4 regions of the Flammeovirga sp. MY04 genome follow, and region 1 is predicted to be linked to each of the others. Evidence: riboswitches for the same ligand, from Rfam matches in the RefSeq annotation. Region 1 holds a riboswitch; each other region holds the start of a gene.
What was found. Region 1 has a riboswitch for S-adenosylmethionine ahead of MY04_RS08970 (hypothetical protein). Riboswitches for the same ligand answer to the same signal wherever they lie in the genome.
Positions count from the first base shown of each region.

Region 2: linked by a shared signal. The riboswitch ahead of metH (methionine synthase) and the one ahead of MY04_RS08970 (hypothetical protein) in region 1 are both predicted to bind S-adenosylmethionine.
Region 3: linked by a shared signal. The riboswitch ahead of metX (homoserine O-acetyltransferase MetX) and the one ahead of MY04_RS08970 (hypothetical protein) in region 1 are both predicted to bind S-adenosylmethionine.
Region 4: linked by a shared signal. The riboswitch ahead of MY04_RS23730 (hypothetical protein) and the one ahead of MY04_RS08970 (hypothetical protein) in region 1 are both predicted to bind S-adenosylmethionine.

Region 1 covers NZ_CP003560.2:2,217,455-2,225,274, forward strand. Annotated here, with positions in the region: gene MY04_RS08960 (FtsW/RodA/SpoVE family cell cycle protein) at 1-495, shown strand, start outside; gene MY04_RS08965 (GAF domain-containing protein) at 801-1,697, shown strand; gene MY04_RS08970 (hypothetical protein) at 1,689-1,901, opposite strand; SAM-I-IV-variant riboswitch at 1,954-2,047, opposite strand; gene MY04_RS08975 (cytochrome-c peroxidase) at 2,225-3,343, shown strand; gene MY04_RS08980 (PhnA domain-containing protein) at 3,528-4,103, shown strand; gene MY04_RS08985 (muramidase family protein) at 4,879-7,320, shown strand; gene MY04_RS08990 (HesB/IscA family protein) at 7,664-7,820, shown strand, end outside.
Region 2 covers NZ_CP003560.2:905,470-913,289, reverse strand. Annotated here, with positions in the region: gene MY04_RS03585 (hypothetical protein) at 2-1,003, opposite strand; gene metH (methionine synthase) at 1,116-4,919, opposite strand; SAM riboswitch class I at 5,020-5,128, opposite strand; gene MY04_RS03575 (SusC/RagA family TonB-linked outer membrane protein) at 5,688-7,820, shown strand, end outside.
Region 3 covers NZ_CP003560.2:2,089,418-2,097,237, reverse strand. Annotated here, with positions in the region: gene MY04_RS08445 (GAF domain-containing protein) at 1-423, opposite strand, end outside; gene MY04_RS08440 (chemotaxis protein CheB) at 476-1,084, opposite strand; gene MY04_RS08435 (CheR family methyltransferase) at 1,092-1,919, opposite strand; gene MY04_RS08430 (hypothetical protein) at 2,027-2,209, opposite strand; gene metX (homoserine O-acetyltransferase MetX) at 2,287-3,327, opposite strand; SAM riboswitch class I at 3,451-3,557, opposite strand; gene MY04_RS08420 (TonB-dependent receptor) at 3,681-6,086, opposite strand; gene MY04_RS08415 (MmcQ/YjbR family DNA-binding protein) at 6,429-6,782, shown strand; gene serA (phosphoglycerate dehydrogenase) at 6,939-7,820, shown strand, end outside.
Region 4 covers NZ_CP003561.2:958,787-966,606, forward strand. Annotated here, with positions in the region: gene MY04_RS23715 (caspase family protein) at 1-333, opposite strand, end outside; gene MY04_RS23720 (hypothetical protein) at 354-4,082, opposite strand; gene MY04_RS23725 (lipopolysaccharide biosynthesis protein) at 4,341-5,675, shown strand; SAM-I-IV-variant riboswitch at 5,713-5,805, shown strand; gene MY04_RS23730 (hypothetical protein) at 5,863-6,117, shown strand; gene MY04_RS23735 (hypothetical protein) at 6,138-6,305, shown strand; gene MY04_RS23740 (hypothetical protein) at 6,321-6,755, opposite strand; gene MY04_RS23745 (STAS/SEC14 domain-containing protein) at 6,801-7,232, opposite strand; gene MY04_RS23750 (hypothetical protein) at 7,295-7,726, opposite strand.

The DNA of each region.
Region 1 (7,820 bases):
TCTTATATCGCAATTTCAACTGGTGGAATTTCAGGTAAAGGTATTGGAGAAAGTACTCAAAGAAACTTCCTACCTCACTCTTATTCTGATTTTGTTTTTGCCATTGTGGTAGAAGAATATGGTTTAATTGGGGCTTTAGTAATTATAGGACTTTACATTACCCTACTTTACCGGGGAATGGCAATTGTCGCTACTAGTCAAAAAGCATTTGGTGGTTTATTGGCAGCTGGTCTTACCTTTAGTTTAATACTCCAGGCATTTGTACATATGGGCGTGGTCACAGGATTGCTTCCATTAACTGGTTTACCTTTACCATTAGTAAGTATGGGTGGTACCTCTTTATTGTTTACAGGTATGACCATAGGTATTATTCTAAGTGTGAGTAAATCTACACAAGAAGATTCTGAAGAAATCAGATTAAAAAGAACCGAGAGATCCAAAAAGCGTAAAGGATATGATGGTATTAATCGTCCTAAAAACGTTAGAATGAATTAAGTTTAATATAATCTTACATCAATTACTTGTTGTAATTAAAATATACATTCCACAACGACAATTTGATAAATGCATCAGATTGTCGTTTTTTTATTACTATAAGTCAAGTATAAAATTGGATCAATACCATTCACTACTTGTTTATATAAACCACATATCAAAAGATAGATCAAATGGTACGTAGTTTTTAATCGATAACTCACATCACGAATTAGGAGACAAGAAACTTAAAGAGATATATTGAGTGTTGTTCTGATACTTTCCCGTTAAACCTGATATCTTTTTTATTTGTAATTACACTTCACATGACCCTCAATACGACTACTACTATAAAAGACCATTTATATGGTTTAAGAGAGTGCATTATCGATCAATTAAAAAATAACATAAAAGGTGAATTAGAAATTCTTCATCAAACTATACATGAACTATGTAAAATTACAAGTTCAACTTATGGATTTATAGGTTTGATTGATCAAGACTTGGAAAAACTCAATTACTCCAACTTGATAGAATGTACCTCATTTCAAAATAATATACCGATGCTTGGTAATGGCCCTTTAAATACTTCCTCAATAGCAGTAAAGTATTTGAAATTGGCTCATGGTAAACAACTCCCCTTTTTTAGTTATGATGAAGATAAGTACAGAACACAAGCAAGCTGGTTCTCATTTTTATTAATCCCTATATTTCATCAAAACCAACAAATTGGATTAATTGGTTTATGTGATAAGAGAGAAGGATATTCAAAAAACCTATTGCGATCTATCAATTTATGTTCAACTGCGATCTATCATGTTATGCTTCAACAAATAGAAAAAGTAGATATGATGAAAGCTTTTGACCTAACCCCTCCATCAAGATTTTTTTGCGATAAAACCATTTACGATATCATGTCTACCATAGATGAAAATGGTACAATTGTACTCTCTAACATTATGTGGAATGAATGTTTTGGTTGTAAGAAGAATCAAATCCTTCAAATGATTATGCATCAAGACCATCATTTGTTTTTCAAATTAATGGAAGATGCACAACGCTCTGGCTTTACAGAAAGTGCTATTGTTCGAATGATAAAAAACAATAAGATTCTATACCTAAATATGCGTGTCATTAATCTTAGGAAGCAAAATCAAATTCAGATCATTGCTCAAGATGTCTCAGAAAGATATACCAAGAAAGCTAAAATAAAATTACTCTAATTCTGATTTAATTCTTTCTAATAATGAGTTTCCATAAAGTTTTGGTAAAGAATGATCAGATCGACCTCTTAACCCCATCAATTTTTCGGCTTGTAACATAGTTAGGTTTCTGTATTTTACTTCTTCTGAAGTCGATACAAATTGATTGCTTAGTACTTGATAGCACTCTTTTAATGTTAATTGAAACGGTTCTTTACTTGCCATAATTTTAAATTATAGTGTTATAAAATTCAACGAACATCAAGAAATAAGGGAGGTGATTTAGTTTTTTTGTCTAGAAATCGACCACATCATTTTTACCACCGTGGCTACTTTGCTCGGTTGGTACCTAAAGGTTCTTGATGATTATTGTGCAAGATTAAAATGATAATTCTTTAATTCCAAATCATTAAACTTGATTAACAAAAACATTTCATTTTTTTTAAAGTTGATGATTTAAGACACTACTCCCTCACAAAAAAATAATAAACTTTAAGTCTCCTTTTTATTTCAACACTGATTACCTAACTTAAAGTATTCTAAATAACATGAAACTTAATCTTTACATAGTACCCTTATTCTTATCAATTCTTTTTTCATGCTGTGAAAATCCAACTATTGATGATGAAAATAATCAACCTTATCCCCTAGAGTTGCCTTCACATTTTGGAAGAAATTTTGTATTACCAGAAAACAACCCAACCACTACAAAAGGCGTGGAATTGGGTCGAATGCTATTTTACGATACACAACTTTCCAGAGATCATTCTACTTCTTGTGGAACATGTCATCAACAATCCTTATCATTTACAGATGGAAAAGCTTTAGCCGAAGGTATTCATGGTCGTGTAGGTGAATTTAGTAGTATGGCTATTGTGAATGCTATGTGGCAAGGAAAATTTTTCTGGGACGGAAGGTCTGGTAGTTTAGAAGATCAAGCTTTAGGCCCTATCGAAAATGTGCTAGAGATGGACATGACTTTGGATGAAGTAGTTGAGCGTTTACAATCAGACCCTAAATATCCTCCGATTTTTGAGAAAGCTTTTGGCAGCGGAGTCATTACTGAAGAAAATATTGGCAAAGCAATTGCTCAATTCGAACGTACTTTAATTTCAAGTAATTCTAAATACGATCAGTACTTAAAAGGAAGTTACATTCCTACCGAAGAAGAGTTATTAGGTATTCAATTGTTCTTTACTCATCCAGAACCAAGTATAAACCTAAGAGGTGGAAATTGTGGTGATTGTCATTTAAATATTCTAACCTCAGGTGACTTTAAAGGGTTTAGAGGGTTCCATAATAATGGTTTGGATGACGATGATAATTTAAAAGAGGGCCTTTCTGATGTAACAGGGTCTGAGTTTGATAAAGGAAAATTTAAGGCACCGAGTTTAAGAAATATAGCTGTTACTGCACCGTATATGCATGATGGCAGATTCAATACACTTGAAGAAGTTTTAGAGCATTATAATGAACATGTAAAGGATAGTAAAACTTTAGATGCCCTAATTAGAGAAGGGAGCAATGAACCTATTTTTCCTGGTGATCCCGTAAAATTGCATTTAACAGAAAAAGAGAAAAAAGCTATCCTCACATTTTTAAATATGCTTACTGATGAGGATTTCTTAACCAACCCAGCTTTCTCAGATCCTTTTATTAACGAATAATCCATCTAAATAATCGTTTACAAAAAGTACAATTTGATATAAAATTCTGCATTTTTGTTATGTATCACTTAAATAAGGAAATGATTTTCTCTTTTTAAGTGAGCTGATAACTTAAGTTCAACAATGATATTGAATTTTAAAGTTTCGATCTGTCATTAATATTTCCACATTATCAATTATACCAATGAGTTTAGAAAGAGATTTACAGAAAAGAAGTAACGGAGTATGTGAATTATGTGCTTCAGAAGAAAATGTTTCCCCTTTTTTAGTAGAACCAAAATCTTCTAAAGATATTGAAGACCATGCTAATTTATGTCAGCATTGTCAAGATCAAATTCTTGATAAATCTAAAATGGATGCAAACCATTGGAGATGTCTAAATGATAGTATGTGGAATGAAAATCCTGCGGTTCAGGTATTGGCTTGGAGAATGTTGCAACGTTTAAAATCTGAAGGATGGCCACAAGACCTTCTAGATATGCTTTACCTTGATGAAGAAACATTGAAATGGGCAGAAGCAACTGGAGAGGGTGTAGATGATGAAGATAAAGTAATCCATAGAGATGCAAATGGAGCAATTTTAGAAAATGGTGATTCTGTTGTTCTAGTAAAAGATTTAGTAGTTAAAGGAGCGAATTTTACAGCTAAGAGAGGAACTGCGGTTCGAAATATATCTCTGGTACACGACAACCCGGAACATATCGAAGGTCGTGTGAATGGACAACATATTGTTATTTTAACAAAATTCGTAAAAAAATAATAGTATTCTATCGTCTTCATATAATTTGACGAAGATATACAAACAATGAGAGCGTTTATATTTCGGTATAATCGCTCTCTTTTTTTCTGTATTTGAATTGTTGTAGAAGTTTGTTCAAAAAATATCCAACAAACTTCAATTATTTATATAGATACTTGAAATAGTTACAATTCTCTTTTTATGAATAAGTAATTCTAGAAATAGTACAATTTTTGTCAATGAATTTTCTCCAAAATCAAGTGGTTATTAACATATTATCTCTAAAACATAGCTTCTTTAGTTCATTCAAATTAACTATTTACAAATATTTGTAACTATTTATTCAAACTCTCGTTACTAATACCATAACCGAAACAATTACTAACTACTAAAACCTACCTTATTTTAACTAACTATTAATAACTAAGTCGCTATAGAAACAATAATTTTTTAAAGCAAAAAAAAATATTAAACCACGTTTAGTGGGCGTATAGTGACTCCCTTTTTTCTACCCCATCTACTAACATAATATTATATATTTACCTTAAACGTGGGCACTAAAGTGTCCACGTACTTTACCCCCATTATCATCAATAAAAATATTATTTGTTGCTTTATACGGTAGAAGAACCCATATAAATTTTATTTGGGGACTTTAAAAACCTTAAATTTTAGGGACATTTATGTCCTAAATCAAAACACAGTAGAAAGATAAACCTATTCTCTATGGAGGATAGGTTTTATTTTTTTAAATTGTACTACAAAGTGATTTGCACATCGTTTAAATTATCCAAAAATGAGTTATGCTGTCCAACCCGGCGATACGTTATATAGTATCGCAAGAGCACACAATTTATCTACAAATCAATTATTAAGTCTTAATAATTGGAGTACACCTCCAACTCTACAAATTGGTCAAAATATTATTGTCAATAATACTATTGAGAATAGTTCAAATGAGGATATCATCCATATTGTAGCACAGGGTGACTCTTTATATTCCATCGCAAAAAAATACAATGTTGGACCTGCGGATATTATTGAAGAAAATGATTTAGATCCGAATAATGGAATTTACATTGGTCAAGAACTTTACATACCAGAATTAGAAAGTGATGAAGAAAAAAATATTGTTTCATCCACTTCATCAAATATTCAAAAGCATATCGTTTTAAAAGGAGATTCACTCTACAGTATATCAAGAAAATATAATGTTACTCCTCAACAACTGTTAGAAAAAAATCAGATGCAGCCCAATAGTCCAATCTATATTGGTCAGATCTTATTTATTCCAACATCAGATAGTAATGGTTCTGAAATAGTCTCAGAACAGAAAGAAACTACAATAAAGAAGAAAACACCACCAGAAGTATATACTGTTCTTCAAGGAGATACTTTATATCAGATATCTCAAAAATTTGGGATCAGCCCTCAAAAAATATTAGAATTAAATGGGTTTGATTCTAGTCAGCCTATTTATGTTGGGCAACAACTCAAGGTAAAAAACAATGGTAAAGCGAAGGTGATTCCTCCTCCTAAAAAGCAACCTTCCTCTTCTCAAAAGTCACATACTGTATCAAGTGGTGAGTCTTTGTATGCTATTGGACGAAAATATGATTTATCTCCAGCAGAGATTTTGTCAGCTAATAATATGTCAATTGGTGCTACTATTTATGTTGGACAGGTACTCACTATTCCTAGTCCTCAATTAAATGTAAAACCAAAAGTAACACCTACTACTAAAGAGGAAGTAAATGTGTACACCGTACAATCGGGTGATTTTCTATCTAAGATTGCAAAGAAATATAATATCACACCACAAGAATTAGTGGCGGCCAATCATATTCCAAAAGGTAGGATTTATGTTGGACAGAAGTTATTTATACCAACATCAAAAAATAATTCTTCACCACAAAATAATTCTGTGAAACAAGCACAAGGAAATAGTATCTATCAGTTATCAAAAATTGATGGGCAACAACTGTTTTCAAAAGGACTTTATAGCAGAATTGGCACAAATTATTCTATACACCCAACAGATCTTGACAATGTGCAAAAAAGACTTGTTCAATTGGGTATTTTACATGGTCAACACAATGAAAGCCCAAGGAATGTAGGAGGCAACACTAATAACATTTCAGGCCAAAGAGTGCCTAAGACTATGGCAGCAATTCGTAAACTTCAAGATCGCTATCGCTTGAATTGGTGGGTGGGTTCGCCAAGTAGAACTGAAATGTTAGATACGGATAAATATACTTATGGAGAAATCGTTCCTAACGATGTTACCTTTAAGTTCTTAAAAGAATATACTCAATATACTTTATCATTCCCTCACCCAATAACTGGACAAACTCAAACTGCTGAGTTTAGTAATTTTGTCTATAGCGGGTATAATCAATTTTATAATGGGGTTGGATATTTAGGAAAATCCCTTCCTAATGAGGTTCCTTTATCCGTTTTTAAAGAAGCTGGGTTATCTCCTATCTTAGCTGAGGCGATGAAAGTAGTTTCTAGTCATGAAGGAAACTTTGATGCCATCAATAGTTATGATAAAGCTTTCTTTTCTTACGGATTTATTCAATTTGCGGGAGGAGGCAGAGGACTTGCTCCATTAATTGCAAGAATGAAGGTTACAGAACCTGCTCTGTTTGGAAGTATCTTCCAAAATGCTGGAATTGATGTGGAATACACTACCAGAAATAACGATATTCATCAAGGAGAACTGATTATTAACTTCCCTGGGAAAGGTACTTTAAAAGGGATAGATGCCGAAAAAGAATTGAGAAATCATCATCAAATGTATGGTCCGTTTATTAGAGCAGCTTTCCATCCAAAATTGATAAAAGCACAAATTATTCAAGCTGTAAAAGCTTATGCAACTCCAGCATTAGGTATCAAACTGAGTATCAATACAGGACAGTTCAATCAAAGTAATATTCCAATTACAGATATTATTAATTCGCCAATGGGACTTGGTTTTGCAATTGATATGACTGTAAATAAATGGATTGTAAAAACTGGAGAAATGTTTAACAATGCTATTAGTAGCCTTTGTAAACAAAAAGGTTGGCATCAGTTACATCAGATTTCTATGATAGATGAGAGAGAGGTACTGCAAGAAATTGTCAGACAAGAAGGTGGAGCCGATAAACGTGTATCAGATAGAGGTAACAGCATGTTAAAAAGTTCGCTCAGCTATTCTAAAGATCCTCAAAAAGGTAAAGGTCTTTTGGCTTAAAAATAAATTCGCATTATCAAATGGACGTTGTATTTCAATGTCCATTTTTTTTGATTAATGAATTCGAAATCAGTTGACCTTAACTCTTTTTGTAATACTTTTTAATTCATCCATTCGTTTTATCACTCTATGAACTAACGTTAATCAACGATAATTTTTCATATATATTAAAAAAATTACATTTGATACTGTTATTTTCAACTCATTATGAAAACATTAAAAATGTAGTGTCGTTTTTATATTTGTGAACTTTCAAGATTTTACGACATTCGCAGAATATTCTCTTCAATTAAGAAGGCTTAGAATTGCATATTTAAAATCTTGTACATAAATTATTATAACCATGAAAATTGAAAATCCAATTAGCATCACAAAACGTGCTGCTAAAGAGATTCAAGAAATATTAACCCAGAAAAAAGTTCCTGAAGGATACTCTCTACGCGTTGGTGTAAAAGGAGGAGGTGGATGTGGAGGTGCTCAATTCACCCTTGGATTTGACC
Region 2 (7,820 bases), 1.3 Mb from region 1:
ATTATTGAGTAAATAAATTTTCATCAGTCTCAATATTAAATTTGATTACATCAATAATATCCTTCGTTAGTTTGTGAAACTCATTGATCTCTCCTTCCAATACTGAATACTCTTCAATTTCATAGGTATTAATATATCCTTCTAACCCTTCCTCACCAAGCACTATTAACTTTCTTATTTTCATAGCTGCATCAGTTTTATAATTTTTTCTTTTAATTTCTTGCTCTATTTCCGTTGGGATTTTAGTAAGAAACGCTCTGACATAAAAAGCTTTAAATTTCAGATCTTTAGATACTTGAATAGGAGTTCCGTTTTGATCTTTTAAAAATAACTGCACCTCTTCAACTTCTCCTATTTTAAGCTCTATAGGATGTTTTATTAAAGATGAGTAAAGCGAAAATAATTTGTAATTAACGATTTTATTTGAGCCTTTTAGATTCTCAATTCTGTATCCTAAGAATAATTTCTGATTATTGTAGGTTTTCACTGAGTAGTTTACTGATGATAATGGTTGATCATCTAATAAAAAGCGAACACGACAAAGGTTATCTTCATCTTCATATCTACTTATATATTTTCTTATTGTTCCCTCTTTCAACTTCATTTCAATTGTATTCATCAAAAATAATTCTGCCTTAATTGAATCAAATTCAGATAAGGGTAATTTTTGATAATAAGGTGGATCCAATAATATAGTACCACGTTCCATTTTAGTCATTGCTAAATTACCTTGCCTTTCAACCAAAGCTTTATAAAAATTCTCATCTAAATAATCAAAGACTTTCACTTCAATAAAAGGTGGTTTCTCTGAAACAATTTCATAGTCAATTCTCTCAAGAGCGTTCCATCTTTTAGTGAATAATTTTTTAGACTCCTGATAAGAGTCTCCAATAATTTTAAACTTTACAAGAGAATAGCTTTGTGTGGATTTTTCATCATTTGATGACGTACATGAAAGTAAACAACATACGATTAGGAAGAGAGAAGTTATTTTGTTTAGCATGATAATTTAGTAGTTAATTAAAAAAGTCAGGTGATACTTTCTTAAAGCAATCACCTGACTTAAATATACTATTTGTAATTAAAAATTACCATCGGTATTCTATAATTGTGAATTACAGAAGAACTGTTCCCAACCATCTTCTCATTTCGTGTTCTGGTCGGTTGACACGTTCTGCGTAATCTTTTAATTGATCTTCGTTGATTTTACCCAAACCGAAGTATCTCGATTCTTGGTTACCGAAATACCAACCTGATACCGCTGCAGCAGGCGTCATGGCATAGCTTTCAGTCAATTCAACACCAATGTTATTGGTAACATCAAGAAGCTTGAATAATTTGTCTTTCTCTGTATGATCTGGACAAGCAGGGTAACCTGGAGCTGGACGAATACCTTGGTATTTCTCATCAATCAGATCTTCATTATTAAAGATCTCATCTTTTGCATATCCCCAAATTTCCTTTCTTACTTTCTCGTGCATCAATTCGGTAAAGGCTTCTGCTAAACGATCGGCCAATGCTTTCACCATGATACTGTTATAATCATCATGATCTGCTTCGTATTGTGCGACCAACTTATCTAAACCAATACCTGCAGTTACCGCAAATCCACCAATATAATCTTGCCTACCTGACTCTTTAGGAGCAACAAAATCGGTTAAACAGAAGTTTGGCTTACCTGCAGCCTTTTTATTCTGCTGCCTTAAATGACATAACAATTCTGTTTTCTTAGAACGATCTTCCTTAAAGAATATCGAATGATGATGATCAGCATCTGGTAATTCAACATCAGTAGCTTCGAAATCATACAACTCGATGTCATCATCATTAACACTGTTCGCAGGGAAGAAACCAATTACAGCATTGGCTTGTAATAATTTTTCATCAATGATCTTTTGGAGCATCGCTTTAGCATCTTTGTAAAGATCTGTCGCTTGTACACCTACGATTTCATCTTTTAAGATTGCAGGGAAACGACCAGCCAATTCCCAAGTTTGGAAGAATGGAGTCCAGTCTAAATACTTTGCAATTTCCTCTAAGTCATATGCTTCGAATACTTTTGTTCCTAAGAACGATGGCTTTGTAATTGATGAAGTTTCCCAATCAATAGCCAATTTATTCTTACGAGCATCCTCGATTGAAATCAACTTTTTAGCACCTTGGCGTTTAGCATGAGACTCTCTCAATGCAGCGTATTCATCTTTGAATTCTTGAATCACCTCTTTAGTGTATTCCTTATTTTCAGAAGTATAAGCTGAAGCAATTGGTACTGACTTAGAAGCATCTAATACGTGAACAACTGATCCTGAATAATGAGGGTCAATTTTTACCGCCGTATGTACTCTTGAAGTCGTTGCCCCGCCAATCATTACTGGAATATTCAGTTCTTGACGTTCTAATTCTTCAGCAACGTAAACCATTTCATCTAATGATGGAGTGATCAAACCACTCAATCCGATAACGTCTACTTTTTCTTCAACAGCTGTTCTAATAATTTTATCCAACGGCACCATTACTCCAAGGTCAATGATCTCGAAGTTGTTACAAGCTAGTACTACACTTACGATATTTTTACCTATATCGTGTACATCACCTTTTACGGTCGCCATCAAGATTTTGCCGGCAGAAGATGAAGCTGATAATTCTGGATTATTGGCTTTCTCTTCTTCAATATATGGAATAAGAATCGCTACCGCCTTTTTCATCACACGTGCAGATTTTACTACTTGAGGAAGGAACATTTTACCTTCTCCAAATAAATCACCTACTACGTTCATACCATCCATCAAAGGACCTTCGATCACTTCAATTGGACGAGCGAATTTCTGACGTGCTTCTTCTACATCTTCATCAATAAATTCTACTAAACCTTTAACTAAGGCATGAGATAAACGTTGTTCTACTGGATTTTCTCTCCAAGATAAGTCCACCTCTTTTTTCTTACCTTTTGATTTTACTGTTTCTGCAAAATCAACTAAACGTTCAGTGGCATCTTCTCTTCTATTCAAAAGAACATCTTCAACATGTTCTAATAAATCTTTTGGAATTTCTTCATACACCTCGATCATACCTGGGTTCACAATACCCATGTCCATACCTGCTTTACCAGCATGGTATAAGAAAGCGGAGTGCATGGCTTCACGAACCGCATTATTTCCTCTAAAGGAGAATGAAATGTTGGAAACACCGCCACTTACCATCGCATGTGGTAAGTTCTCTTTGATCCATTTTGTGGCTTTAAAGAAATCAACTGCATAGTTGTTGTGCTCTTCGATACCAGTGGCCACTGCCAAGATATTCGGATCAAAAATGATGTCTTGAGGTGCAAAACCTACTTTATTGACTAGAATATCATATGATCTTGAACAGATTTCTTTTCTTCTCTCGAAGTTATCTGCTTGACCATCTTCATCAAATGCCATGACAACTGCCGCAGCACCATATTTTTTGATGGTTGTTGCTTTATAAATAAAGTCCTCTTCTCCTTCTTTCAAAGAGATAGAGTTGACAATACCTTTACCTTGCAATGTTTTCAGACCTGCTTCAATAATTTCCCATTTTGATGAATCCACCATAATCGGAAGCTTGGCAATATCTGGTTCAGAAGCGATTAGATTTAAGAAACGCGTCATACATTCCTTAGAGTCCAACATCCCTTCATCCATATTGACATCAATTACTTGAGCACCACCTTCTACTTGGTGTCTTGCAATTTCGATAGCAGCTTCAAAATCACCATTTTCAATCAAACGACGGAATTTAGCAGAACCTGTTACGTTGGCTCTCTCACCCACGTTAACAAAAATACTTTCCGGCTTGATCGTTACAGGTTCTAAACCACTTAATCTTTGGTAAGGTGCTTGAGTTGGAATTTCTCTTACCTTAGCTTTGCTGAAGGTCTCCGCAATTCCATTAATATGGTCAGGTGTTGTACCACAACATCCACCAATAATATTCACTAATCCATCAAAAGATTCTAAGATTTTACTCATCTCTTCTGATGTCTGATCGTACTCACCAAATTCGTTAGGAAGACCCGCATTTGGATAGGCTGAAACGTTGGTATCAGCAACACGAGATAATTCTTGAATGTATGGACGAAGTAAATCTGCGCCTAATGCACAGTTCAACCCAACACTAAATAGATCCGCATGTCTGATAGAGTTCCAGAATGCTTCTACTACTTGTCCGGATAGCGTTCTACCCGATGCATCTGTAATCGTGCCAGATACCATCAATGGTAAACGTTCACCTTTATATAAGTTAGGAAATTCAGTTTCTCTCCCTTTTGGAGCTGCGGAAACTACCTTGCCTTCTTCAACATCAGTAAAATATTTATCTGCAGCAAATAAAGCCGCCTTACAGTTTAGTGTATCAAATACTGTCTCGATTAAGATTGTATCCGCTCCACCTTCTGCTAGACCTTGTACCTGTAAATAATAAGCTTCAACAAGATCATCAAAAGTAACCGCTCTATAACCTGGATCGTTTACATCTGGAGAAATAGATGCCGTTCTGTTTGTTGGTCCTACAGCTCCCGCTACAAAACGAGGTTTGAGAGGTTCCAATTCAGTGTACTCAGCAGCTGCTTCTTTTGCCAATTTTGCAGAGGCGTAGTTCAACTCATACACATCCGGCTCCATTTGATAATCGGCCATAGCGATCGTCGTACCACTAAATGTATTCGTCTCAACGATATCAGCTCCTGCTTTGAAATATTGTTTGTGAATATCACGAATAATATCCGGCTGAGTGATAGAAAGCATATCATTGTTCCCTTTCACATCACATGGGTGATCTTTAAATCGTTCACCTCTGTAATCCTCTTCACCTAATTTATGCTTTTGAATCATGGTACCCATCGCACCATCTAGTATGAGCACACGCTCTTTTGCTAACTCTCTGAGTTTTTTCGACATCTGATATTTTAAAAGTTACGTTTCACATCCTCTCCAATTGAAGAGTTAAAAACGTGCTTAAAAGTTACTGTTGAGACTTCCATTCCTGATTGAATGCTATAGCTCATCTTTCTCGGACACCTCCGAGGCGGGATTTGGCACCTGTAGCTGGGCGCAACGGTTGCCATGACATCTACGAGCCCGATCTCTTATGTCATTCGTGATAAGCACAGTGCAAATTAAATACAAAATGAAGAAAAGACCATATTTTATTGAATGAAATCGCCTTTTCGTCATCAATTTTAATACGAATACTTAATTTTTTTCAATTTTTTTAAATGTTCAATTTATCCAATAAACATAAGAGTATTTGATACACTTTATAAATTTAGAAATGGGTTGCGCAATCTGTTTCGAAACCTTTCGTACAGAAAAATAAAATCACGTTATCCGTAAATGACAACCGATTGCGCAACATGTATCGCAACATTCCGAAACTTTAAAAAACAGAAATCCAAAAATAGTACAACAATAGTCCACTTTTAGACAAAAGAACTGACTTACAACAATTTGTAATTCTATAGATTAAGGCTTAGAATTGTAAAAGACAAAAACATAGCTATCTACTGCGCAAAACTTGAAATGAATTATAATTTACTGCTATTACGTATTGTCTAAAAGTTATCTAGCTAGAAATTCTCTATTACAGTCATGTTTGATGAAATGACAAACATGCCCATTTTTTTTGCACATGTCCGTTACATGTCCATTTAAAACTACATTTAACTAATGAAAAAATTATTACGTTTCTTCAGTCTAATGCTATTGATGACCATAGCATTCACGTCCACATTGTATGCTCAAGAAAGAAAACTAACCGGGACAATTCTCGATGAAAACAAAACTCCTTTACCTGGTGTAAACGTGATTGTCACAGGAACATCAAAAGGTACAACTACTGATTTTGAAGGAAACTTTTCTATTCTTGTTTCAGAATCAGCCAAAACGCTATCATTTAGTTATATCGGATTTTTTGAACAAGTAGTTGAAATCGGAAATAAAACTAAATTCTCTATCATTCTAAAAGAAGATGCTAAACAACTTTCGGAAGTAGTTGTAGTCGGTTATGGTCAGATGGAGAAAAAAGATGTGACAGGCGCCATGTCTTCTGTTAAGGCAGAAGATTTTAACCAAGGTGTGATGTCCTCTCCTGATCAATTGATTCAAGGTAAAATTGCTGGTGTTCAGATGACTCCATCTTCTGGGGAGCCAGGTGCAGGTGTCAACATTCGTGTTCGTGGTGGTACATCATTAACTGCATCCAATGAGCCTTTATACGTTATTGATGGCTTTCCAATTGATAATACTGCATCAGACCCAGGTACTTCTGGTGTATATTCAAATTCTGCTAGAAAAAATCCATTGGCCACTATCAACCCTGCAGATATTGAGTCATTTGATATCTTAAAAGATGCTTCTGCAACAGCTATTTATGGAGCTAGAGGTGCAAATGGTGTCATCATCATTACCACTAAGAAAGGTAAAGAAGGTACTGCTAAAGTAAACTATGATGCTTACTTTGGAGTATCGACTATTTCTAAAAAATTGGGCATTTTAACTGCTGACGAATACCGTGCAGCTACTGCTGCCGAAGGGACTACTCCTCTAGATTTAGGAGCAAATACGGATTGGCAAGAAGTAATGACACAACAAGCAGTGACTCAAAACCATAATTTGGGTGTTTCTGGAGGAACAAAAACAACTCAGTATAGATTCTCTGTCAATTATCTTAACCAAGAAGGTATTATGATTAATTCGGGTATGGAAAGAATCGGTGCCCGTATGAACATCACTCAAAAGTTATCCGATAAAGTAACGCTTGGTGCCAACATGATGGGTTCATTCACTAAAAACAACAATCTTCCATACGGCGTTGGCGGTGCCTTAGATGGTGGTGTCATCAATAACATGATCCGTATGTCTCCACTCCTTCCACAAGACTATTCTTCAGCAAACCAATTGGAGAAGAACCCTTATATCATGGCTACGAATGTTAGAGATTTTACCAACACGCAAAGAGTTTTAGGTAATGCTTTTATAGAAGCTGAATTAATCCCTGGATTAAAAGGCAAATTAAATGTTGGTGGTGATTTAACTTCAGCAAAAAGAAATGCTTATTTACCTGGTACTATTGAATGGGTTGGTAAAGGCAATGGTAATGCAGATGTTCGTAATAATTTCCTTCATAACATGCTTTTTGAAGGTACTTTAAACTATACTAAAACATTTGGTGATACTAAATTGAATGCACTTGCTGGTTATACTTATCAAGCATTTGGATCGGAGTACAATGCCATAAATGCTACAGGATTCCAAGTAGATAATATTGCAGAATATAACCTTAATGCAGCTAGTGGACTTGTTATTCCAGATTCAAACAAAGAATCTAACAAACTGATTTCTTGGATTGGTAGAGCGAATGTGAGTTTTAAAGATAAATATGTCTTTACTGGTACATTAAGAGTTGACGGGTCTTCAAGATTCGGTGCAAATAATAAGTGGGGTGTATTCCCTTCAGTTTCTGGTGCGTGGAGAATTTCAGAAGAGGACTTCTTATCAACAAGCACAGTGTTTAGTGACTTAAAACTTCGTGCAGGTTGGGGTATTACTGGTTCTCAAGAAATTGGTAACTACCGTTCACTTCCTACTTTAGATGGTGGTAAATCGTTCAGTGCAGTAGGTATCGGATCGGGTGTAACGTATAACAATTACGCTAACCCTGATTTGAAATGGGAAGAAACTTCTCAAATCAACATTGGTTTAGATTATGAATTATTCGAAGGTAAAGTATTTGGTACTATCGATGTATATCAAAAGCATACAAAAGATTTATTGTTAGAGCTTCAAGCGGCTCAACCTGCA
Region 3 (7,820 bases), 130 kb from region 1:
TGTATAATATGTTGGATTAGCAACTTCTCTTATTTGACCAATGATTTTATCATCAGTAATTTCTAAGCTCGTTAATATTAAATTCGGTAGCTCATGAATATCCCAAATGGAATAAATACACATGAATAAGAAAACGATACCTAAATAAATATTGAAAGGTTTAGATTTGTCAAAGATAAAGTATATACAAGCAGATATAAAAGTAAGATCGAGGAATCGAATAGAAAGTAAATAGGTTTCTCTATTGAATTGCTTCGTGTCCAAAATTCCTACTAGTGATAAGATATTTGGAAACCTCATTTCTAGAAATATTATAGCTGTAAATAGAACTGCTAAAATACCACTAATGATAATGCCATATCGTCGGATATCTGATCTCGACCCTTTTCTTCGAATATTTGTTTTTTTCTGCGTTGTTTTCAAAATGCTAAGAAGGTTGCTTGAAAATATTACACAAGATTTTATTTACTAACGTTTATTTTTGCTGAGCCTTGTATAAACGTAGTAGAAAATTTTTAATTTTTTCTGATTCAAGGCATAAATCGATGTCTGTTATAGCTTGTGCCGATTGAGGCATTGTCGCCATAAGACTTTCATCAGGATCTTGAATTATTGTATAACCACCTTTGTCTTTGACAGATTTCATGCCCTCTGCTCCATCTTTGTTTGCTCCAGAGTACAAAATACCTATCATTTTTTCTTTAAATGTGTAGGCCGCTGTATGAAAAGTCAGATCTATAGATGGTCTAGAATTATTGATCAATCCCTCAGTAGAAAGAGAAATAGAATTTCCTAATTCTATACACATATGGTAGTTCGCAGGGGCTAAATATACCATCCCTGGTCGGATAGTTTCTTTATCCTGTGGTTCAATAATCTGTTTTTTACTGCGGATAGATAATGCTTCAATAAATCCGTGTCTTACATGTTTTAATCTATGTAAGCATAAAAATATAGGAATTGGAAAATCTTTTGGTAAGTCGGCCAATAATTGGGTGATTGGCTTAAAGCTACCAGCAGAGCCCCCTATAACGATACCCTTGTAGGTTTTCTCAAAAACGGATTTATCTACATTGAATAGCATAGAGGAATTATTCTTTTATTTTTTTGTAAATTTTCTCCTCGTTGTTTACAACGACAAATTTATTGGCAATATCACACCATATAAGTGACTCTTTAGATCCTATTGCTAGATTGCCATATTTGAATAAACTGTTATGAAGCTTTTTCAGTACTTCGTTTTGAAGTGTTTGATTAAAGTAAATCATAACATTTCTACAAAGAATTAAATCGAATTTAGAGAAAGGATTACCTTTGACTAAATCCTGTACTCTAAACGATACTCTATCCAATAAGTCAGGGTTTACATAATAAAACCCATCTCTTTCAATAAAATAATCTAATAATGCAGCCTTACCACCATAGCGCTCGTAATTGGATTGATTCAATTCCATATTCTTTGCACTAATAGCTGCTTTTTTTGCTCTCTGAATTATAGACTTATCAATGTCTGTTGCAATAATAGTAGCTTTATCAAGAGCGTTTGCTTCTTTTAGTAGTATGCACATAGAAATAACCTCTTCACCAGAAGAACACCCTGCGTGCCAAATACTTATTTTATCATGTTCATTTAAGACCTCAGGAATGATTTCGTCTCTTAAGGAAATCCAAAAAGTAGGGTCTCTAAACATCTCTGTTACATTAACAGTAATCTCAGAAACAAATTCTTGAAAAAACTCAGGTTTATCTTTAAACCTTTTGATTAATGCATCTACGGATGAAAATTTATACAACTCAACAACTCGGCGAACTCTTCTAGTAAACGAAGACATTGCGTAATTTTTGAAATCATAATCAAAATTATCGTCTAAATATTGGGTAAGCCTTCGCAGCTCTGCAATTTCAATCTCACGTTGCATAATAATTGGTAGTAGAAGATTAAAAAATCTATAATTGGTAGAAATAATAAAAATCCTTTTTTCATGAAGTTACGAAAAAAGGATTGAAATATGATTTTTTGAAGAAATTATCTTCTTGATTTTACCAATTGAGGACAGTCTGCATGTTGATCCATTACTTCATATTTCTTTCTTTCTTTTTTGAAATAAGAAGATGATGCATTGCCGTATTTGTTAGAGCAAGAAAAAGCGAAAACTCCTAACAATAATAATGCACTTGCGGATAAGAGTCTTTTAGTAATATTTTTCATGTTATTTGATGTTCATTATAGACATACATTATCCAAACGGATATACGCCAATGCAAAATCAAAATGTGTGCCTAAAATTATAAGACTACTCTTTTTTTATTTTTTTGTTTGAAAAAAGCTCTGATTGCCGCAGCAATTTTATAAGTCTCCACCAAAAATCCATCATGACCATAAAGAGAAGTGATTTCTTCATAGGTGACATTTGGAATATGTTGCGTAATAAAACGTTGCTCAGATACAGGGAATAAGACATCACTAGTAATGCCAATTACCTGAGTGTATGCCTGTATACTCTGAAGTGCTTCTTCTAAAGATTTACGGTTTCTACCTAAATGATGACTGTCCATTGTTTTAGATAAAGTCCAATAAGAATAAGCGTTAAATCTTTTAGTTAATTTATCACCTTGATATTGCTGATAAGTAGATGCTCTGTAATTATCTACTTTATTTACGTCTTTTTCAGATTGAGTTTCTTCATAAGTGCTATAGTTTCTATAAGATAACATAGCAATAGCTCTAGCAGCCTTTAAACCATTAACTCCGGCGTTATCACTTTTGTCTCCCCAAGTAGGATCAGCTTCAATTGACATCCTTTGTGCTTCATTAAATGCAATACCCCAAGCAGAATGTTTAGAGTTTGTTGCACATATAATAAGGTTTTCCATCATTTTGGGATGCATCACTGCCCATTCTAAAGCTTGTTGCCCTCCTAAAGACCCTCCGATTAAGGTATTAATAGATTTAATGTCCAAATGATCTCTTAAGATATTTAAAGAGTTGACAATGTCTCTAATCGAAATGTTAGGAAATGAATCATAAAAAGGTTCTTTGGTTTTAGGGTTTATAGATGTAGGTCCTGTAGAACCATAACATGATCCTAAAACATTTACACATATAATAAAGTGATCCTTGGGGTTGAAGATAGCGTCTTCTCCAAAAAGTCCATTCCACCAGTCAAAAACATCGGCATTACCAGTAAGGGCATGACATACCCAAATGACATTGCTTTTGTCTTGGTTTAACTGACCGTAGGTGTAATATGAAAGGGTGAACCCTTCTAAACTTTCCCCAAATTCCAGATCAAATTTTTCTTTGTATGTATAATAATGCTGTTGCATTTATTGCTCTTGATTACGAATGAAATAAATGAGACACAAAAAAAGACTTCAAATAAAGCCTAAATCAAGGATACAAAGATTGGATAAGTAGTACAGAAGGCATCTTCATCACGTTCCGATATTTGCTTATAGTTCCTAAAAATTTAGGCTAGGATGTAGCACCTTTTCATTATTTATGATGGTTGCTAGAGGGTCTTTGAGCCTAGTCTCTTGCCTCTTCTTTATAAACACTTACGTCTTTAGAAGATGTAAATGGTATGCGATTTCAAAATAAATGTAGAATTTAGAAAAAAACAAACCCTTACCTCTTTATTTACGAGAAGTAAGGGAAAATGATTGTTTTTTTTGAAATATTATAATTCTACAATGATTCCGATTGAAGGTTGTAATAAACCGTTCGTTGTTTCAATAAACTTAGGAACGTATTTGCTTGGGTCGTTAGGATCTACTACAGGATTACCCATTTGATCAATTTCTGTAGTCAATATTGGCTGACCTTTCGACTTATAATTATAAATGTTTTGGATATCCAAGAAGAAATTGATACTCCACTTATTGAAATAGTAATGTTTGTCAACTCTAACATCTAATTGATGTTGTGCATCTAAACGTAACGTATTGATCTGTGAGTAATCTCTAACTCCTCTACGCTCTGCATCCCAAACTTGTCTGTCCATAGATGCGTCAACATCGTATGGAGTATAAGGAGTACCTCCAGAGTATAACCATCTAGCTCCGATCTCCCAATTTCTTTTTAGTTTTTTACCACCAGTTAAGGATACAATGTTTCTACTATCCCAAGAAGAAGGTGCGTATACATTTGGATCTGCATTGGTAAACTCTGACTGTACATAAGTATAAGCTAAGATACCATAGAATCCTTTGTAGAATTTTTGCTGAGCCAAGAATTCAACACCTCTAGATCTACCCAAAGAAGTACTTGTTACTGCTTCAGAACCAATTACACCAAAATCAGCACCTAAATTGGCCAAAGAGATTTGGTTATTAATTGAGTATGGATATTGATCGTATAATTTTTGGAATCCTTCAACAGTGAATTTCAAGTTCTTTTCAGGGATTTTATATTCTAAACCACCCACTAATTGTTTGTTTCGGATATAGGTTAAGTCATTTTCTTTGTTGACAAATTTGCCATCTTCTTTATATCCAAGCGTGGTATAAGTCGGTAACTGATAATAGATACCTGTATTGAAGTTTAAACTCCATCTTGGAGTGAACTGATATGAAGCTGAAAATCTAGGAGAGAACTGATCTAATAAATTACCCATAGTATCTGAGTAATCATTCGCGTCTACTCTTGCTCCTAATGATAATGTGACTTTATCACTTGCTAATTTCTTTGAAACTGTACCAAACGCTCCCCATTTATTTAAAGGAAGATTACTATCAAAAGTAATGGTCTTTAACTGATCGTCATCATAATCATATAAAGTCTGGAAAGTTTTATTGGTATATGTAGCGTATTCATAATTCACACCGTATGAGAATGTGAATCCATTATTTGTGAACGTTACACCCTCTAATCTAAATTTATTTTCTGCTTCGGTAGAGTTGTAATCGTAAATTTTTGCTTGATTTCTATCGTTGCCAGGATGTTTGAACTGATTGTTGGTTAACATATTTCGAGAAGCTACAAACGTAAATGTTGAGTTGTCTCTAAAATGTTCATATTTCGCCCCGATAGTATAATTCCACTGATTTTGTTCAGGTAAATTATTTAAAGTATAAACGTTTTGCTCGTAATCTTCATCTGTTGGTTCGCCAGGTGAATCTGCCAATTTAAATTGGTCGATAGCACCTAATCCTATGATTGATATTTTGTTTCTTTGATTGATGTCGTATTTATACTTTAATTGGAAGTCATTGTAAGTAGGCAAGAATGGTAATCCCAATACACTAAACAAGGCTTGTAAATAAGATTGTCTCGCTGATACAATAATTGATGATTTATCAGTTACAGGTCCCTCGAATGTAATACCAACATCCGATGTTCCTAAAATTAAGTTAGTTGTATGCTGATCTGTTCTTCCGTCTTTTTGTGAAAATTCCATCACTGATGATAAGGCATTTCCACGACCTGATGGATAGGCACCAGAATAGAATTCTACATTTTCGATAAAATCAACGTTGATCATTCCAACCGGACCACCTGATGCTCCTTGTGTAGCAAAGTGGTTGATGTTAGGAATTTCAATTCCATCCAAGTAAAAGCGATTTTCGTTAGGAGCACCACCTCTAATTAATATGTCGTTTCTAAATGAAGCCGTAGATGCTACACCAGGAAGTGATTGTAAAACTCTTGAAATGTCTCTATTGGCACCAGGAGCTCTCTTTACTTCTGTTACACCAATACGTTGAACAGATACAGGACTTTCGTCAGATTTGTAAAAGCCATTGGCCACAACTTCCACTTCGTTTAGTTCTTGAGTGGAAGGTTTTAATTGGAAATTGACCTGTGCAGGTCTAGAGTTGGTAACTTCTACTTCTTGTGATGCAGGGGCGTAACCAACGTAATTAACTACAAGGTTATATAAACCCGGTTCTAAACCTTTAATTTCATAGTTACCATTGTCATCTGTTGTGGCTCCTTTTGTTGTGCCTTGAATAACTACCGTAGCGTAAGGTACAGTCTCATTTTTTGGTACCTCTGTCACTTTACCTCTAACAATACCACTTTGAGCGAATAATGATGAGGAGATGATAAAAATGCTGAATAATGTTAGAAAACTTTGTTTCATTGTGTTTTGCTTTAGTCCAATTCATTAACACTTGTAAAGATGAATTGTTTTAGTTTAGTGTTTGTTTAAACAAATAATTTTAAAACAACACTAATTACCGATTCGAAAGTATTTGATTATGAGTTAAAAAAAATAGTAATCATTGATAAATAAATACAGTAATAAGTGGTCGGGAAAAATTAGAGTTCAAGTGTTAGTAAAATTAAATGCAAAGAAAGGTAACTTTAAGTGATTTTTGAATATTTTAAGAATTAATTTATTGTTACATATGACTAGTTTTTTGTTGTTCAGAACTTTAAAAATATATTTGATTTTTTGATATATAAACAATTAGATTAAGTCATGAATATTGAAGATTTTAGAAATCATTGTCTTTCAAAAAATGGAGTGACAGAAGAATTTCCATTCGATGAAACCACAATTGTATTTAAAGTAGCAGGAAAGATGTTTGCACTGACAAATATTGATTTGTTTGAAAGTATTAGTTTAAAATGTGACCCTGAAAAAGCATTGGAACTTAGAGAAAAATATGCATGTGTTCGAGGAGGGTACCACTTAAATAAAAAACATTGGAACACCATTGATGTCAATGCAGATATGGAAGATAATGAAATATTAAATTGGATAGATCATTCCTATCAGTTAGTATTTGATAAACTACCAAAGAGAGTAAAAGATACACTAATTACCGACTAAATCTTCCGTTTATTTTTTTATTTACTACAAAATGTTAATCGATTAGATTAATTTATTGCTAATTTTACAATAAATCATTAAATATTATGAAAATGTCGTCATTAAGTAATATTTTTGATTTTGCGATTGGAACAACCTAAGACAGATAATAAGATCATGGCTGACAAAACATTTTTTGTAATAGACTTCGATAGTACTTTCACTAAAGTAGAAGCATTGGACGTGCTTAGCGATATTTTATATGAAGGTACAGATAAAAAAGAAATTGTAGGGAAAAAAATCAAAGACCTTACAGATCAAGCAATGGCCGGAGAACTGTCGTTCAGAGAGGCTTTAGAACAAAGATTGGCTTTATTAGAGGCAACGAAAAAAGACGTTACTCAATTATCGAATGAGCTAAAGGAATTAGTATCAGAATCTGTAAAAAGAAATAAGGAATTTTTCTCTAATGAGACTGATAATGTTTTAATCGTATCAAGTGGCTTTAAAGATTTTATTACTCCAGTAGTAACTGAATATGGTATTAAGGAGGAGAATATTTATGCCAACACATTTACTTATAATGATAAAGATGAAGTAACAGGTTTTGATGCTTCCAACCCTTTATCAGAACACAAAGGTAAAGTAAAGCTAATGAAAGAACTTTCACTTGAAGGTGAAGTAGTTGTCATTGGCGACGGATACACTGACTATGAAATTAGAGAAGCAGGATATGCAAAAACATTCTTTGCTTTTACCGAAAATATAAAAAGAGAAAAAGTATTGGCTAAAGCAGATGTCGAAGCCAATAGCTTTGATGAAATACTTTTCACTATCAAACACCCTATGGCAACATCATTTCCAAAAAGTAAAATAAAAGTACTTCTTTTAGAAAATATCCATCAGGATGCAAAAGAGAGACTTATTCAAGAAGGATATCAAGTAGAACTTTTAGGAGGTGCACTTGATGAGGATGAACTTTGTGAGAAAATCAAAGGTGTTCACATCTTAGGTATCCGCTCAAAAACGATGTTAACTCGTAAAGTAGTAGAAGCTGCT
Region 4 (7,820 bases), on a different replicon from region 1:
CCAAACATCAATGCTACTAATCTTAGATTGATCAGATGTTTGGGCCGCTAAAGAAAAAGTAAATTCTTTCTGATTTATCGTGACAGGAATATTTTCTTTATCAATAATAACTTTAGGGAGTCCGTCAATTTTTGGAAAATCATTATCTAAACTTAATTTATTTAACCTCTTCTTATAAGCTAAATAAGCCTGATTAATATACTCTTTATCAGTCCCTTCTATACCTTTTAAAACTATATCAGGTCGATTAAACCATGCGTCAAATTGATCAAAAGGATAGACATTTAATCCTTTTTTAAATACAATATTATCAACCGCATTTTTGCTAGTCATGTAATAACCATTATTATTTATTATACTAATCCCGTCTTCACCAGAAGATTGAATTTGATATTCAATAGATTGATCATCAGTAGAATAGACTTTAATTTTTCATCCGAACTTAAAATGATTAATTCATTCTCATGTAAATCAATTTGTTCAATATTACTATTGATAGTGAAAAGTGTATTTAAAGTCTTAGTAGTTAAGTTATAGCTTATTACCTCATTTTCTTCACTAATTATGTAGAGTGTATTTGAAGCTACATGATATTTAAAGAGCTTATTTTTGACTTGATCAAACTCTTTCAATAGATGTTTTTTAGATCTATAATCAAATATATTAATCCCATCTTCAGTTTGATAAACCTGATATCCAGAAGAAGAAATGAGTTGAAAATTCTTTAAGTATTTTTGTAAATTTCTAGTATTTATGTCTTTGTGATCATCAAGATGATATTCAACTGTATGTAATAAATTCTTTTTCTTATCGATTAATTGATAATCATATGTTTTAGTAGTAAGTATTTTTTTGTTGTCATCATTCAATATTTCAACATAATATAAATTCTTGGTAGTGGATTGATTATCGAGTACTAAATTCTTTTCTGTTTCTATTAAGATTTCATTGCTATTGTTGTCGATATCATATGATGCGAAATAAGTCGTGTTATCTATTTTATAAGAATAGATAATATGATTTTCACTTAGAGTAAAAACGCTTAAATTATTTGAGGTGACTGGAAGTTGGAATAACTTTGTCGAAATTCCAGTCTTCAAATTTTCCACATAAACAAATGGCTTATCTTTTGAAGAAGATGACTCTAAATAGATAATATGAGTTTCATCCTCTGATAGATCTGCATAAAACGGGTAGTTAGAAGCATTTTCAATTAATTTATTTTCAAACTTTTTGTTGTCTATAATAAAAAGACCTTCTTTATGATTATAGATGAAATGGTTTTTGTATTTCTTGAAATTATAAATGTCGTTTTGAAAACGATCTATTGCAGCTAATTCATTCTTCGATTTATTATCAAATAATTTGATGTTACCCCAAATATCTCCACCTATTACCAAATCATATTTTTCATTATAGGCTATTGCACTTAAATCACTCATAAAATCTTTTTTTGCGTTAAAAAAAGATTTTGAATCATCTTCTAAACTAACCTGTTTTATACCATCCATATGTCCATAGACTATAGAATTTCCTACGATATCTGCTAAGTAGTTGTATTTAATGTTTTTAATCAGTTTTTGTTCTATATAATCATAAATCAAAGTACATGTACGCCCTTCTACCTTTGCGACAAACATTAAAAGGTTTTGATCTTCATCTATATGGACTATATTCATTGTGGTATATGAAACCTCTGATTTACGATCGTATTTAAATACTTTAATTGGTTTATTCGTAAGATAATCTTTATAGACAACCACTTCTTTATTGGTATATACAGCCATAAACTGACCGGATTTGGAAAACTGAATGTCATATATACGATTTCCATCTAGTGGGATACCGTAACGGGTGATTACCTTCCCAGAGTTTTCATGAATGACGAAAGGATTTGTCCACCCATGTGTATTTATACCAAGTATAAAAGGAGTAGCAGGAACTTTTCTTAAACGATGAACACTAAAATTACCAACATGATCAAATTTTATTTCTCTTATTATTTTACCTGAAGCAATGTCGTAGGATTTTAAATTATCTCCTTGTGTGATAATCACTTCCCTAGAGTTATCATCTAAAATAGCATCATTAATGTTATCATCTGTGACTTCAATTTGTGTAATCACCTTTCTGGTTTTTACATCAAGAATGTAAACAATATTCTGAGAAAGTACTAAGATTAAGTTTTGGTCCTTACTAAATGAAATTTTACGAATTGGGGAGGTAACCGAAGCTTGTAAATAAACTTCTGGTTTATCACTTTTTAATTTTTTTACAAGGTCAAGGTTACTATCAAAAGTAAAACCAATACTATCGACATTCATTGGTACATTCAAGCTATCAATTAATTGGGCATATTGTATATTTTTTTCTTGTTTATAAGACTTTACTAAGCTTTTAGTTTTTAAATCCCATAAGAAGCAAGAATTATCAAAGAAAGAATTTGTTAATAAAAAGTCGTGTCCACTAAAATGCTGTGTACTTAAATCTGTGATATATCCATTATGTACTTTTGTAACTTGTTCTGGAGAGATTTTTCCAATACTTAAAGGGCAACGAATTAAACGACCTCTTGATCCTAGAATTAACTCTTTTGATTTTTCTAGAAATGTAATAGATGAAACAGCTTCTCCAAAAACATCTTTATGAGATGATATTATTTTTAATTTATCATCCAGTTGATGTACATCCCCACTCGATGTCCCAATATAAATACCCTCATTTGTAGAGCTAATTGCAGTAATAAAATCTTCAATATCATAGTTTTGTTGATTGATAATTTTTCCGTTTAGATCATAAACTACAATTTTCTTAGAGTCTGGAAATAGAGTAAGAATGTGGGTTTTATCAATTTGAAATGTGGCGAATAAAGGTCTTTTATTCCCAGAAATTTCCCATTTATATTCTTTATTAAAATTAGAATAGTTCCAAACATTAACTTCTCCATTTTTATGGAAAGTAAGGAAGTTATCCTTATTTGAGACATTGACAGGAAGTATATAATTATTCCAGGTAAATTCTTGTTTATTGGTCCTCTCCCCATCAACACCTATTAAATAAAGGGTGTTGAGTAAACTCATTTTATCTTGATTAGTTATGTTGAATGAGGAATATAAACTTTCAATATTTTCTTGATATAAAATACTTCCCCATAGGTCAAAAACAGTAACCTTACCTCCATCTGTTCTTACAAATTGTCCATTAAAGTTTTTATAATTGACGTTGGCATAGGGTAAATCATAAAAACCTGAGATTAAATACTGTTTCCATGAATTTGATAAAGCTACTAATCCACTTGTAGTTTGAAGCAAGTATGACGAACCGAACATATTAAAGTATGGTGTATTACTTGGATTGTAAGAGTTCAACTCACCTAGACCAATTTTTAGATGTGGAATGTCATCTATATAAATGTGGCTTAATTCCTTCCCCTCAAAACTGATAATTTTTATGGATGTTTTTATATCTGTTCTAAACAATTCAGGTGATAATAATAAATGTATTCCCTGATCATTTATGATACTACCCTTAATGAATTCTTTTGACTTATAGATTTCCGTTACTTTTTCATTTATCAATTCTAATACACTATTTGGTTTAATGAAAAAGATTCTCCCGGACGAATTTATTTTTACTTTTGCATTGGTTAATTCATGATTAGGAAGTGAGATTTTCTTTATGTTTTTAGTCTTGAGGTCAACTAATTGTAAACTACTGAGGGTAATATTTGTTAGTGTATTTTCTTTGGGTATTTGAGCATTTAGATAAAAATTATCTAGAGCTATAGAATCTTGTAATGAATAATCTTCCTTATCCCAAAAACGCACAAAATCATTTACGGTAATTAGATGTTTATCGGTCTCATATATTTTCGCAACATAATTTCTATGTGGAAGGAAGACCACTTCTTTACCATTAATCATTGAGACACCACGTACATCAGAATGTATATTATCACTTATCCAAATGATATTATTACTTATGGATATAAGCACATCATTTACAATTGCTGAATTATTTTGGGCTTTTGCACCAAAGCTGAAAGTGATTAAGAATAATAGATAAAGTTTGAGGTAGCTCATTATAGATGTAGTTGATATAAGATAAATGTGTTGAGTAAATTTAATTGTTATAGTTCACCTTTAAAATAATAAATGAGATTATAATTATGAAAGCAATTACCATCTAGAAAATCTCCCCTATCCAAGAACATTATTCTAAGTATTTCTATAAAGAATAAAACATAATATGATTTATGGTTGCAAGTTGCAACTAATAATTATATATATTATTCATAATCAATTAAATTGAAATACTTATTAACCCATTAACTTTGCTTCATGAAAAGGTTCATTGCCCTTTTTAAGGAAAAACCTTTTATATCCTCATTATCATTAACCTTTAGTGAATTATTATATAATTATTCACTACTCCTATTTGTCACACAAGTCTATTCGGCTGAAGATGTAGGACGTTGGTTCATATTTTTTGCTGTCTTTAATTTGTCGATCAATATTAGAGAAGGGGTACTTTATGTTGCTTTAGTGAAATTTTCATCTGGAAAAGAAGATGAAACAGCACATTCTACTTATAAAACGGTTTTATACGCTCTATTACTTATAGAATCCTTAATTGGAGCGGTAATTTTTGCGATTGGGTATTATGATTTCTTCCCAGAAGTCTCCGCATTATTGTTATTTTATCCATTGTATTCCATTAGTAATAATTGTTTAAAATGGATTGAAAATATTCATAAAAGTCGTGGTGAATTATATAAAGCAGTAATGATTAATTTCACTACTCTTTTAATGCTTTTCACTGCTTTCTTCTATTTCAGTAATTACCCTGTAGAATTAAGTAATTTAATTATCTATTTGAGTGGCCTTTATTTTGTTAGTTTTCTTATTGGTTTAAGTTCAATTCCAACCTTCAAAATAGTTATAAGTAAATTTAATAAGAAAACGTTCAAACACATTATGCATTATGCCAAACAAGGCACGTTAAAAGCGATATTTGGTACACTTGCTTCTAGGATGACTTTATTTATATCAGCTGGTATTTTGTCTTTGGAAGTAACAGCACTTTTGGGTGTTGCTCAACGATATTTGGTGTTAATTTTATCGCTTAGTAATGCGATTCAGCTCATATTTTACCCTAAAATTGTCTTACTATTTGAGCAAGGTAACCTTAGGCATTTTAAGCTTGAATTTACAAAAACAATTAAAAGAGTGTATACTTTGATTGTTCCTATCTCTATTGCTTTTCTTATTGTCATTAAACCTCTTTTAGGTATTCTACATGGAGAAGGTTATGGAGAATCTTTCCACCTATTAGTTATTTTGATAATGTCCGCTCAGTTTTCGCCATTAGGAGCATTTTTCGGAAGTTATACTAATGCAATTGGTAAACCTCAATATTCAACCAATGTTGTGGTAATTAATAGCTGTATTTTAATTTTTAGCTCTTACTTCTTTGTCAAATTCTTTGGAGAACTAGGAACAGTACTTCCATTATTAGTTACAGAAATAATAGGATTCTTTATTATCTACAATTATTACCAGAAATACGAAAGGATCAATATCATATTATTGATGTTAAGGACACCAAAGCTATATCTGATCTATTTTAGAAGAGCAAAACAACTCTATCACCTTAAATTCAAAAAAACTTCTTAGAAAAATTTGAATTATACATTTTTTGTCTTTTACTTTGTATCATCATCAAGAATCCTTAGATGGATGCCAACCGAGTAAATACCACGGTGGCAAAATAGATGAGGTCGGAACGACAAAAACATTCCCCCTATTCTTATTAAATTCTTGATGTCATTGTAAAATTTTGTTTCACTCTAAATTTACATTTATGACATTATTCAATGAAAATGAACTTGTTGACGCTTCTCTTTTAGGGCAGCTATCTGATGATGAACTGATACATCAGTTTAATCTTGAAGTCGGTAACTTTCAGTGGAATAGTTCTCGAGGTATTTTTTTAAATGCCTTGAACACAGAGTTCCATAATAGAGACTTTAAAGGTTTATCCACTGTATTTAAAAGTGGTAAATTATCTCTTAAAAAGCCTATCCATTTATTAAATGGAGAATTGAATTTTATTTAGTATTTCAAAATTATATCATCATGAATTTACAAGAAGACATTTATATCTATTTCGTGGATCATTTTTCATCATTAAATGATCAATCATTATTGGAATTAATTAGGACTACATCAACTAAAGAGGTATCTCATCATAACAAAAAGATGTTAGATGCCTTAAATGATGTAAGGAATGCTAGATCAATCTGATTAACAGGTGTCACCCTATATGAATTGGGTGACACTTTTATTTTTTATATATCGGATAACCTCCTCCCTATTTGTCATTACTTTTTGTTTGGTATCTGATCCAATAATAAGGTTAATACCATATAATAATAACTTAGTGACAGGGTTATTAATAATCACTATATAAGAAGCTACAAGATGTGAATAGTTGTCCAAAATAACTTTTACTTTATTAGCAAAACTCATACGGAGATCTGTTAGCATCATTTTTACTTTAGAAACATCATATATAAAAGTTGTAGGTTTTTGAATGTTTTCTAAAATGATATGAACTACTTTAAAAAAATGTTCTACATCTTTTTTATTCAATGTTTCTTTCCTGAATGTAATTATTACATGATCATCAAATGGATATTCTATTTTAAATGTTTCGTCACTTAATTTGTTGCAAAGGTAATCTAGAGGGTACATTCTATTTTTGTTTGGGTAGTAAATAGAGAATGAATTTAATTGTAATCAAGAAACATTTGATATTGATTTGATTACTTCACTATCTAATTCTGCAAAGCTTCTTGCCATGTCAATATCATCGTAAACGTATTGTCTTATTTCTCTTTTAAATATCTTATTTATTGTATTTAAAATCACTTTCAAAAGCTTATTAGGTGCTACAATAAAATAAGCTCTCAATAAGTTCTGATATCTTTTATCATGTTCATTAAGTAAACGTCCATACTCTGCTCTGGCTGAGGAACTAATCCATTTGATATTACTTGAATCATCAATAACTACAAAAGGTGTATCAAACTTGTCAAAAACTTTTTCTTTTAGTGCTTTAAATTCAATAATATCTTGATGAGTTGGGTTTTCAGATAAACATGTCATTGTCACAATTGGAAAGTCAGTAACATCTATTACTGCAGCATTACATGTGTAAATTTTATTCATAATAGTTAGGTTTCTTGTAAAATATTAGTAGTTGGGTAGTGATGTGTAATGGTAAGGTTATTTTAAGATACCCTCTGATAATCGATCATAAATTTTAATTCTGATTTTGCTTTTTTGTATGCTTCATCATAGCTAGAACATATTACTTGACGAAATCTTGGTTTTGCAACAAGGTTGATACCTTTTAACATGATATTCACCACTATATTGGGAACTACAACATATGCTGTTTTAAAGAGATGAAGATATTTCTCATCACTTTCTTTGAGGCATTTACCATATTCTATTCTTGCTTCTGAGTCCATCCATTTGATTTTGGACACATCGCTAAGGACTATAAATGCTTCATTGATTTCCTTGAATACCTTATTTTTTAAGTTTTTGTATTCAATTACATCTTTTAGATTAGGTTGTTCTTTTTTACAAACGATTTTTACAAGTGGGAATTCTGAAAAATCAAATGTTGCCACTGAACATTCATAAATATCTTGCATGAGTAATAAATTAGTACACATAAAGAACACTAAAAACATCACCTTAGTTCAAAAAAGTGAATTTTTCTACAAAAAATTACAATGTTAGAAATCG